DNA from 3 places in the Streptomyces sp. NPDC127119 genome. Region 1 is predicted to be linked to each of the others. Evidence: riboswitches for the same ligand, from Rfam matches in the RefSeq annotation. Region 1 holds a riboswitch; each other region holds the start of a gene.
What was found. A riboswitch is a leader RNA that binds a small molecule or an ion and turns the genes downstream of it on or off. The one in region 1 is predicted to bind thiamine pyrophosphate.

Region 1 (3,266 bases):
AGGCGAGCGCCTGCCAGGTCGTGAACCACAGGACGTGCCGGATGTCGGACTGTCCGAGCACGTCCGCGATCCGCCCGAACCGCCAGACCCCGTCGACCTTCAGCCCGCGGACGGTGATCGCGACGACCGGATAGGCGAAGAAGACCCCGAAGAACGCGACGGGCACGACCATGAGCCCGAGCCGTGCCACGCTCCCCCGGCGCGCAGACCACGCAGACCGGGGGCGCGAGCGGGGCTCTACTTCAGTACGAGCGAGGTCCATGACTTGACCCACTCGTCACGGTTGTCGGCGATCCTGGCGGGGTCCAGGGTCTCGGGGTTCGCGGCGGCGGGACCGTACTGCGTGAACGCGTCGGGCACCTTGGCGCCCTCGATCACCGGGTAGACGAACATGTTGAGCGGCATGTCCTCCTGGAACTGCCTGCCCACCAGGAAGTCGATGAGCGCCTTGCCGCCCTCGGTGTTCTTCGCGTTGCTGAGCAGGCCCGCGTACTCGACCTGGCGGAAGCAGGTGCCGTCCGCGACTCCGGTCGGCGCGGTCTTCGGCTTGGGGTCGGCGTAGATGACCTCGGCGGGCGGCGAGGAGGCGTACGAGACGACGAGCGGCCGGTCGCCCTTGGCCTTCTTGCCGCCGGCGGACCCGGAGAACTCCTCGTTGTAGGCCTGCTCCCAGCCGTCGACGACCTTCACGCCGTTGGCCTTGAGCTTCTTCCAGTAGCCCTCCCAGCCCTTGTCGCCGTACTCGGCGGCGGTGCCGAGCAGGAAACCGAGGCCGGGCGAGGAGGTCGAGGCGTTCTCGGTGACGAGGAGATCCTTGTACGCGGGCTTGATCAGATCGTCGAAGGACGTCGGCACGGCCAGCTTGTGCTCGCTGAACCAGGCCTTGTCGTAGTTGACGCAGATGTCTCCGGAGTCGATGGGCGTGACCCGGTGCTTGTCCTGGTCGACCCGGTACCGGGCCTGGATGCCGTCCGCGCCCTTGGCCTCGTACGACTGGAACAGTCCGTTGTCGAGCGCGCGGGAGAGCAGGGTGTTGTCGACGCCGAAGAGGACGTCTCCCTGCGGGTTGTCCTTGGTGAGGATCGCCTTGTTGACGGCCTGCCCGGCGTCGCCGTCCTTGAGGACCCGGACCTTGTACCCGGACTCCTTCTCGAACGCCTTCAGTACGTCCTTGGTGTACGCGAAGGAGTCATGGCTGACGAGGGTGACGGTCTTGGACCCGGAGCCCCCGTCGCCGTCCCCGGAGTCGGACGACCCGCAGGCGCCGAGCGCGGCGAGGCCGAGACCGCCGGCCGCGACCACGGCGGTGATCCTGAAGATGTTGCTCTTGTTGCTCACTCGATTCCTCCTGGGTTGACCAGGAAGAGACGCGGCCCTGCCCCGGACCTCGAACGGATCCCGGGCAGGGCGCAACAGCTTGAGTAGTGACCGAACTTCCTACCCAGAATGACCTGGGCGAGGTTCAGAGGGTCTGCGGGCTGTCCCGCACTCTCAGCGCTGTGGCGCTCCCCTGTCGGAATATGAAGATGTCGTCATACGAAAACGCTGTCGTACGGAAATGCTGTCGTACGGAATGTCCGTACGACTCGCCAGACTACCGCTCGGTGGCCGCGAGCTGTCCGCACGCCCCGTCGATCTCCTGACCACGGGTGTCCCGGACGGTGACGGGCACCCCATGGGCCGCGATCGCCTCGACGAACGCCTTCTCGTCCTCGGGCCGCGAGGCGGTCCACTTGGAGCCGGGCGTCGGGTTCAGCGGGATCAGGTTCACATGCACCGGCTTGCCCTTGAGCATCCGCCCGAGCCGGTCACCGCGCCACGCCTGGTCGTTGATGTCCCGGATGAGCGCGTACTCGATGGAGAGCCGGCGCCCCGACCTGGCCGCGTACTCCCAGCCCGCGTCCAGCACTTCCCGTACCTTCCACCGCGTGTTGACCGGTACGAGGGTGTCGCGCAGCTCGTCGTCCGGTGCGTGCAGGGAGATGGCGAGACGGCACTTGAAGCCCTCGTCGGCGAACCGGTTGATGGCGGGGACGAGACCGACGGTCGAGACGGTGATCCCGCGCTGCGAGAGCCCGAGCCCGTCCGGCTCCGGGTCGGTGAGGGCCCGGATGGACTGGACGACCCGCTTGTAGTTGGCGAGCGGCTCGCCCATGCCCATGAAGACGATGTTGCTGAGCCGCGCCGGGCCACCGGGGATCTCCCCGTCGCGCAGCGCCCGCATGCCGTCGACGATCTGGTGCACGATCTCGCCGGTCGACAGGTTCCGGTCGAGACCGGCCTGTCCCGTCGCGCAGAACGGGCAGTTCATCCCGCAGCCGGCCTGTGAGCTGATGCACATGGTGACCCGGTCCGGGTAGCGCATCAGCACGGACTCGACGAGCGTGCCGTCGAAGAGCCGCCAGAGGGTCTTGCGGGTGGTGTCGTCATCGGTGGACAGATGCCGCACGACCGTCATCAGCTCGGGCAGCAGGGCTTCCTGCAGCTTGGCGCGCGAGCCGGCAGGGATGTCGGTCCACTGCTCGGGGTCGTGCGCGAACCGCGAGAAGTAGTGCTGCGAGAGCTGTTTGGCACGAAACGGCTTCTCACCGACCGCGGCAACGGCCTCTTTACGCTCGGCAGGCGTGAGATCGGCAAGGTGCCGCGGCGGCTTCTTGGCTCCGCGGGGGGCGACGAATGTGAGTTCTCCGGGCTTAGGCATGGCTGTACCAGTGTCGCAGATCGATTCGTGTGACCTGAGCCGCGAGGTTTCGGGGGCGCACGGCTGTGCGGCTGTGCGGCTGTGCCGCTGTGCCGCTGTGCCGCTGTGCCGCTGTGCCGCTGTGCCGCTGTGCCGGATGGTCGCCGCATCTTCACGGCTCCTCACCCCTTCAGGGGCCTCTTCCGGCGGTCGCGTTGCCATCTAGGCCACACTAGGACCTAGAATCGAACGCGTGTCCGATAAAGTGCCTCGCCTGGATCGCCTGCGCAGCGTCCGCGAATGGCTGGCCTGGCAGCTGCGCCGCACAGACGACACCATCGCCGAGCTCGAACGTCAGGAGGCAGCCGCCGCCCGTGCCACGCCCACACCGCCCTCGGCAACGCCCGGCTGGAAGCTCGCGTTGCGAAGAGCGGGCGGCAGACCCGCCCCCGACGCCGTCCATACGAGCGACTGCGGCATGGCAGGCAAGAACACCAAACCGCTGCCCCGCGAGCAGGCGCTCCGGGCTCTCACGGAGGACGGCATCAGCGCGTGCCCCTACTGCCGGCCCGACAACGATCTGGGT
Region 2 (3,266 bases), on a different contig from region 1:
TTCAAGGGAGCTTGCACGGCTCTTGGGGCCGGCGCAGTCTCCCTGCTGATCTGGTGGCTCGAAAAGCAATAGCGCACCTCTTTCACCACCGGCCCCACCCGCGTGTCGGACGGCCCGGATCACCGAGGTCCTGGAAATGATCGTCCAGGACCTCGGCATCGCAGCACCACGACCGTTCGGTCGGCCAAAGGTGAAGGAACCCTATTCGCTTGCAGCCATGGGCAGATAGACCCGGTTGCCCGCGGCGGCGAACTCCTTGGACTTCTGGAGCATCCCGTCGGCGACCTCTTCGGGTGTGGCCCCCGCGTCCGCCGTACCGCCGAACTGCTCGTTGATGCTGTGGCTGATCTTCATCGAGCAGAATTTCGGCCCGCACATGGAGCAGAAGTGCGCCGTCTTGGCCGGTTCGGCCGGCAGCGTCTCGTCGTGGAACTCCCGGGCGGTGTCGGGATCCAGGGCCAGGTTGAACTGGTCCTCCCAGCGGAACTCGAAGCGGGCGTCCGACAACGCGTCGTCCCACCCCTGGGCGCCCGGATGCCCCTTGGCGAGGTCCGCCGCGTGGGCCGCGATCTTGTAGGTGATGACGCCCGTCTTGACGTCGTCACGGTTGGGCAGGCCCAGGTGCTCCTTGGGCGTGACGTAGCAGAGCATCGCCGTGCCCCACCAGGCGATCATCGCGGCACCGATGCCGGAGGTGATGTGGTCGTACGCAGGCGCGATGTCGGTCGTCAGCGGGCCGAGCGTGTAGAACGGCGCCTCCTCGCAGATCTCCTGCTGAAGGTCGATGTTCTCCTTGATCTTGTGCATCGGGACATGTCCCGGGCCCTCGATCATGGTCTGCACGTGGAAACGCTTCGCGACCTTGTTGAGCTCTCCCAGGGTCCGCAACTCCGCGAACTGCGCGGCGTCGTTGGCGTCCGCGATCGACCCAGGCCGCAGCCCGTCGCCGAGCGAGTACGTGACGTCGTACGCGGCGAGGATCTCGCAGAGCTCCTCGAAGTGCTCGTACAGGAACGACTCCTTGTGGTGCGCCAGGCACCACGCCGCCATGATCGAGCCGCCGCGCGAGACGATGCCGGTCTTGCGGTTCGCGGTCAGCGGGACGTACGGCAGCCGCACACCCGCATGGACGGTCATGTAGTCCACGCCCTGTTCGGCCTGCTCGATGACCGTGTCCTTGTAGATCTCCCAGGTGAGTTCCTCGGCGCGTCCGTCGACCTTCTCCAGCGCCTGGTAGAGGGGGACCGTGCCGATGGGGACGGGGGAGTTGCGCAGCACCCACTCGCGGGTGGTGTGGATGTTGCGGCCGGTCGACAGGTCCATCACCGTGTCGGCGCCCCACCGCGTCGCCCAGGTCATCTTGTCGACCTCCTCCTCGATGGAGGAGGTGACCGCGGAGTTGCCGATGTTGGCGTTGACCTTCACCAGGAACCGCTTGCCGATGATCATCGGTTCGATCTCGGGGTGGTTGACGTTGGCCGGCAGCACGGCCCGGCCCGCCGCGATCTCCTCACGGACGACCTCGGGGTCGACGTTCTCCCGGATGGCCACGTACTCCATCTCCGGTGTGATCTCGCCCCGCCGCGCGTAGACGAGTTGGGTCACCGCCTGCCCGTCACGGCTCCGGCGGGGCAGCCGCGGACGCCCCGGGAAGACCGCGTCGAGGTTGCGCAGTCCGCCGCGCGGCGAGGTGTGCTTGATCCCGTCGTCCTCGGGGCTCACGGGACGGCCCGCGTACTCCTCGGTGTCGCCACGGGCGATGATCCAGTTGTCGCGCAGGGGCGTCAGACCCCTGCGCACATCGGTGTCGACGACCGGATCGGTGTACGGGCCGGAGGTGTCGTACAGGGTGACCGACTCGCCGTTGGTGAGATGCACCTGACGGACCGGCACCCGCAGATCGGGGCGCGAGCCCGCGACATACGCCTTGTGCCAGCCGATGGACTTCGCGGTTTCGGACTTCCCGGCTTCGCCGTTCCCGGGCGAAGCGGCTGCGCCGCCGTTCTCGGCCGCTGCGGACACCTCGGTGCCGTCGACCGGGGCGTGCGCCCCGCCCGTCTGGCTGGAGGCAGGCGTGCGTACGTCCTTGTTGGTCATGAGACCTACTCCCTACGCCGGCATTACCCGGTAACAGGTTCGGCGGTCGACGCAGCGTTTCCCGTCCGGCGATGTTCCACGTGAAACATCGCGGATACGGAGGTCAGCGCCCTCTCAGCCCGGTGCTCCGAGCTCCCGCGTGTGCAAAGGTGCTTCCACGCTAGCGTCACAATGGGCGCGGTGAACAGTGGGCCCCTCTCGTTCTTGCGATGATCGGTCGGTGACCACGACGCAACAGCCCCCACTTCCGCCGTCCGAACCGCCCCACGGACACGGCCACGACGGCCACGGTCACGGCGGGCCTGGACAGGGACCCCATGGCCCCGGAGGCGGTGGCGACCGGCCCGGCGGCGACGGTCCTGTCGGTGGCGGGCACGGCCACTCGCACAGTCATGGCCCCGCGGCTCCGGTCTCCATGCATCTGCGCAAGATCATCGCGGCGGTGCTGATTCCTTTCGCCGCGGCGGTCGTTGTCGGTCTCGCGGTGCTCTGGCCCGGCGGTGCCCCCGGTCATGAGCGCACGGGCGTCGGCTTCGACCGGCAGACCCAGCAGGCCAGCGTGACCAAGGTCGACAAGGTCGACTGCAAGTCCGTGAACGCCTCGGGCGGGACTCCGACCGGCGACACCTCGACGGCCGAGGGCTCATCGGCTCAGCAGCAGGACTCGGGCACCTGCAAGAAGGCGACGATCCGGGTCGACTCCGGCAAGGACAAGGGCCGTACCTTCACGGAGATCGTCCAGCCGGACTCCTCACGGCAGTTGGAGCAGGGCCAGGAGGTGATCGTGGCGTACGCGCCCGACGCCCCCAAGGAACTCCAGTACTCGGTCACCGATGTGAACCGAAAACTCCCCATGGCGCTGCTCGCCGGCATCTTCGCCCTCGCCGTGGTCGTGGTGGGCCGGATGCGCGGTGTCATGGCACTGATCGCCCTGGCCGTCAGCTTCCTGATCCTGACGTTCTTCATCCTGCCCGCGATCCTTCAGGGATCGAATCCGCTGGTCGTGGCGGTGGTCGGGGCCAGCGCCATCATGCTGATCGCGCTCTACATGTGCCACGGTCTCTCGGCCCGGACATCGGTCGCCGTACTGGGCACCCTGCTGTCCCTGGTGCTGATCGGACTGCTCGGCTCACTGTTCATCGACTGGGCCGCGCTGACCGGCAACACCG
Region 3 (3,266 bases), on a different contig from region 1:
CCACCAGCCGCCCCTCCCGGAGCCAGCACACCGACCAGGAGGGCCCCGCCGGATCCCCCCGCCAGAGCAGCGCGTCGGCCGCCCCGTGATGCCCCGCGTACTGGACGAAGCGGCCGAACTGCTCGGACCAGAAGTACGGCACCGGGTCGTACGGCGTGGGCGTCTCCCCCACGATGTTCGCCGCGACCGTGCGCGGCCCCTGGAGCGCGTTGTCCCAGTGGTGGACCAGCAGCCGCTCCCCGTACCGGCCCGACGGGAACGACGCGCAGTCGCCGACCGCGTACACGTCCGGCAGGGAGGTGCGCAGATGGTCGTCCGCGACGACCTCCCGGTGGGCGCCGAGTTCGATCCCCGACCCGGCCAGCCAGGACGTGGCGGGCCGCGCCCCGATCCCGACGACCACGGCACCCGCGGGCAGCCGCGAGCCGTCGTCGAGCACCACCGCGCCGGGCTCGACGCGCTCCACGCGCGCGTGGGTGCGCAGCGACGCCCCGCTGTCCGCGTACCAGGCGGTCATGGGCGCGGCCACCTCCTCGGGCAGCGCGCCCACGAGCGGCCGGCCGGCGGCCTCGACGACGGTCACCGAGCACCCCGCCTCACGCGCCGCGGTGGCGAACTCCGCGCCGATCCACCCGGCGCCCACCACCACGATGTCGTGCTGCCGGGCGAGGACGGGCCGCAGCCGTTCGGCGTCGTCGAGGGTGCGCAGCAGATGGACTCCGGGCACGCCCTCGGCGCCCGGCAGCCGGACGGGTTCCGCTCCGGTGGCGACGACCAGGACGTCGTACGGGACGTGCCCCTCGGCCGTGTCGAGTTCGCGGGCGTCGGGGCGGACGCCGGTCGCTTCGAGGCCCAGGCGCAGTTCCACGTCGAGGGTCTCGAAGTCGACGTCGAAGGCGGATCCCTCGGCCTTGCCGAGCAGTACGGCCTTGGACAGCGGCGGCCGGTCGTACGGCTGGTGGGGTTCCGCGCCGATCAGGGTCACGCTGCCGGCAAAGCCCTGTTCCCGCAGGGCGACGGCGGTCTGGACCCCTGCCATGCCGGCGCCGACGATCACGACGCGTACGCGCGCCGCCGGGCCCGGTTCCTGTGTCAGCTCGCTCACCCGGTCACCATAGACAGTCGGTGAAATCGTCGGTCAGGTGCGCGGTCGGTGAGCTGTTGCACACCGCCGGATCACGGCGTCAGCCGAGGGTGACCTCTTCGACCACACTCGTCCCGCTGCCCTCCTGGGACTCCCACTCCCAGGTCTCCGCCAGCCGCACCCGGCCGTCGGGGGTCTCGCCGACCTGCGACGCACAGTGCCCGGAGGAGGTGGTTCCGTCCGTCTTCAGCTGTACGTACCGGAAGTCGAGCCGGTCGCCCTCGCGGGTGCCGACGAGATGACCGCGTAGGACGTCACCGCCCGTGTAGTCGGCCCAGATCACGCCGTCCCGCTCGCGGTACGCGAACCGGGTGCGCGTACCCACCTGACCCGGTGCCTGGTCGGCCACCGGGGCGAGAACGAGTCCGTCGAGCGAGCGGGCCATGCCGTGAGGCTCCCTACTGGGGTGCGGGACGAAGAGCTAGGGTGGCCAACGTAAAGCACTCGCGGGAGCCCGGGCGTACCGGGCTGAGAGGGAGGCTGGGACGGCCTCCGACCGTACGAACCTGATCCGGGTCATGCCGGCGAAGGGAGGGGCTGGACGCCCATGTCGCGTACACCGCAAGCACCCCCGAGCACCCCGACCACCGACGTTCTGGTCGTCGGAGGCGGGATCATCGGTCTGGTCACCGCCTGGCGGGCCGCGCAGCGCGGGCTGACGACCGCGCTGGTGGATCCCGAACCGGGCGGCGGCGCCGCGCAGGTCGCGGCCGGCATGCTGGCCGCCGTCACCGAGCTGCACTACGGCGAGGAGACCCTGCTCGGCCTCAACCTGGCCTCGGCGGAGCGTTATCCGGACTTCGTCGCGGAACTGACCGAGGCGTCCGGCCAGGATCTCGGCCACCGCAGGTGCGGCACGCTGACCGTCGCGCTCGACGCCGACGACCGCGCCCATCTGCGCGAACTGCACGCCCTGCAGAGCCGGTCGGGCCTGGAGTCGGAGTGGCTGAGCGGCCGCGAGTGCCGCCGCCTGGAGCCGATGCTCGCGCCCGGGGTGCGCGGCGGACTGCGGGTGGACGGCGACCACCAGATCGACCCGCGCCGGCTCGCCGCGGCCCTGGTCACGGCCTGCGAACGGGCCGGGGTGACCTTCCACCGGACGTGGGCCGAGTGCCTGACCGTCGCAGGGGGCCGTGCGGCCGGAGTCGTCACGACGGACGGCACCGAGCTGTCCGCGGGGCAGGTCGTCCTCGCCGCGGGCAGCCTCAGCGGACGTCTCGCGGGTGTGCCCGAGGACGTACTGCCGCCGGTACGGCCCGTGAAGGGGCAGGTGCTGCGGCTGGCCATGCCGGAGCCCGCCCCCGCGTTCAAGGGCCCCGGCGCGCCCTTCCTGAGCCGGACCGTGCGTGCCATGGTCCGCGGCAGCCACGTCTACCTGGTGCCGCGCGAGAACGGCGAGCTGGTCGTCGGCGCGACCAGCGAGGAGCTGGGCTGGGACACCACGGTGACCGCGGGCGGCGTGTACGAGCTGCTGCGGGACGCCCACGAACTCGTCCCCGGCATCACCGAGCTGCCGCTCACCGAAACGCGTGCCGGACTGCGCCCCGGCTCCCCCGACAACGCGCCCCTGCTCGGTCCCACCCGGCTTCCCGGGCTGCTCCTCGCGACCGGCCACCACCGCAACGGCGTGCTGCTCACCCCGGTCACCGGCGACGCCCTGGCGCACGCCCTGACCACCGGTGAACTCCCGGAAGTGGCGCTCCCGTTCACCCCGGACCGGTTCGACGCCGCCGCACTCACGGAGCAGCCCGCATGAGCGTGACCGTCCTCGTCAACGGGGAACGGCGGGAACTCGCCGCCGACACCGCCCTCGACACCCTCGTGACCGCTCTCTGCGCGGCCCCCTCCGGTGTCGCCGCCGCGCTCAACGAGACCGTCGTGCCGCGCACGCAGTGGCCGGCGACCCTCCTGCGCGAGGGAGACCGCGTCGAAGTACTCACCGCCGTCCAAGGAGGCTGACCATGGCCGACGACCCCTTCGTCCTCGGCGGTACGTCCTACACGTCCCGGCTGATCATGGGCACCGGCGGTGCCCCCAGCCTCGACGTGCTCGAACGCTCGCTCGTCGCGTCCGGCACGGAGCTGACGACGGTCGCCATGCGGCGCGTGAGCCCCGGGTCGCA

Region 2: another riboswitch for thiamine pyrophosphate. It lies ahead of thiC (phosphomethylpyrimidine synthase ThiC); the one in region 1 lies ahead of ACFVH5_RS30340 (thiamine ABC transporter substrate binding subunit).
Region 3: another riboswitch for thiamine pyrophosphate. It lies ahead of thiO (glycine oxidase ThiO); the one in region 1 lies ahead of ACFVH5_RS30340 (thiamine ABC transporter substrate binding subunit).

What each region holds. Positions count from the first base shown of each region.
Region 1 covers NZ_JBHXTO010000092.1:14,594-17,859, forward strand. The annotation lists gene ACFVH5_RS30335 (ABC transporter permease) at 1-262, opposite strand, end outside; gene ACFVH5_RS30340 (thiamine ABC transporter substrate binding subunit) at 238-1,338, opposite strand; TPP riboswitch at 1,417-1,522, opposite strand; gene rlmN (23S rRNA (adenine(2503)-C(2))-methyltransferase RlmN) at 1,595-2,701, opposite strand; gene ACFVH5_RS30350 (DUF6233 domain-containing protein) at 2,934-3,266, shown strand, end outside.
Region 2 covers NZ_JBHXTO010000004.1:31,989-35,254, reverse strand. The annotation lists gene thiC (phosphomethylpyrimidine synthase ThiC) at 202-2,097, opposite strand; TPP riboswitch at 2,090-2,246, opposite strand; gene ACFVH5_RS03160 (YibE/F family protein) at 2,318-3,266, shown strand, end outside.
Region 3 covers NZ_JBHXTO010000193.1:221-3,486, forward strand. The annotation lists gene ACFVH5_RS40730 (NAD(P)/FAD-dependent oxidoreductase) at 1-1,105, opposite strand, end outside; gene ACFVH5_RS40735 (hypothetical protein) at 1,185-1,529, opposite strand; TPP riboswitch at 1,581-1,694, shown strand; gene thiO (glycine oxidase ThiO) at 1,692-2,900, shown strand; gene thiS (sulfur carrier protein ThiS) at 2,897-3,103, shown strand; gene ACFVH5_RS40750 (thiazole synthase) at 3,106-3,266, shown strand, end outside.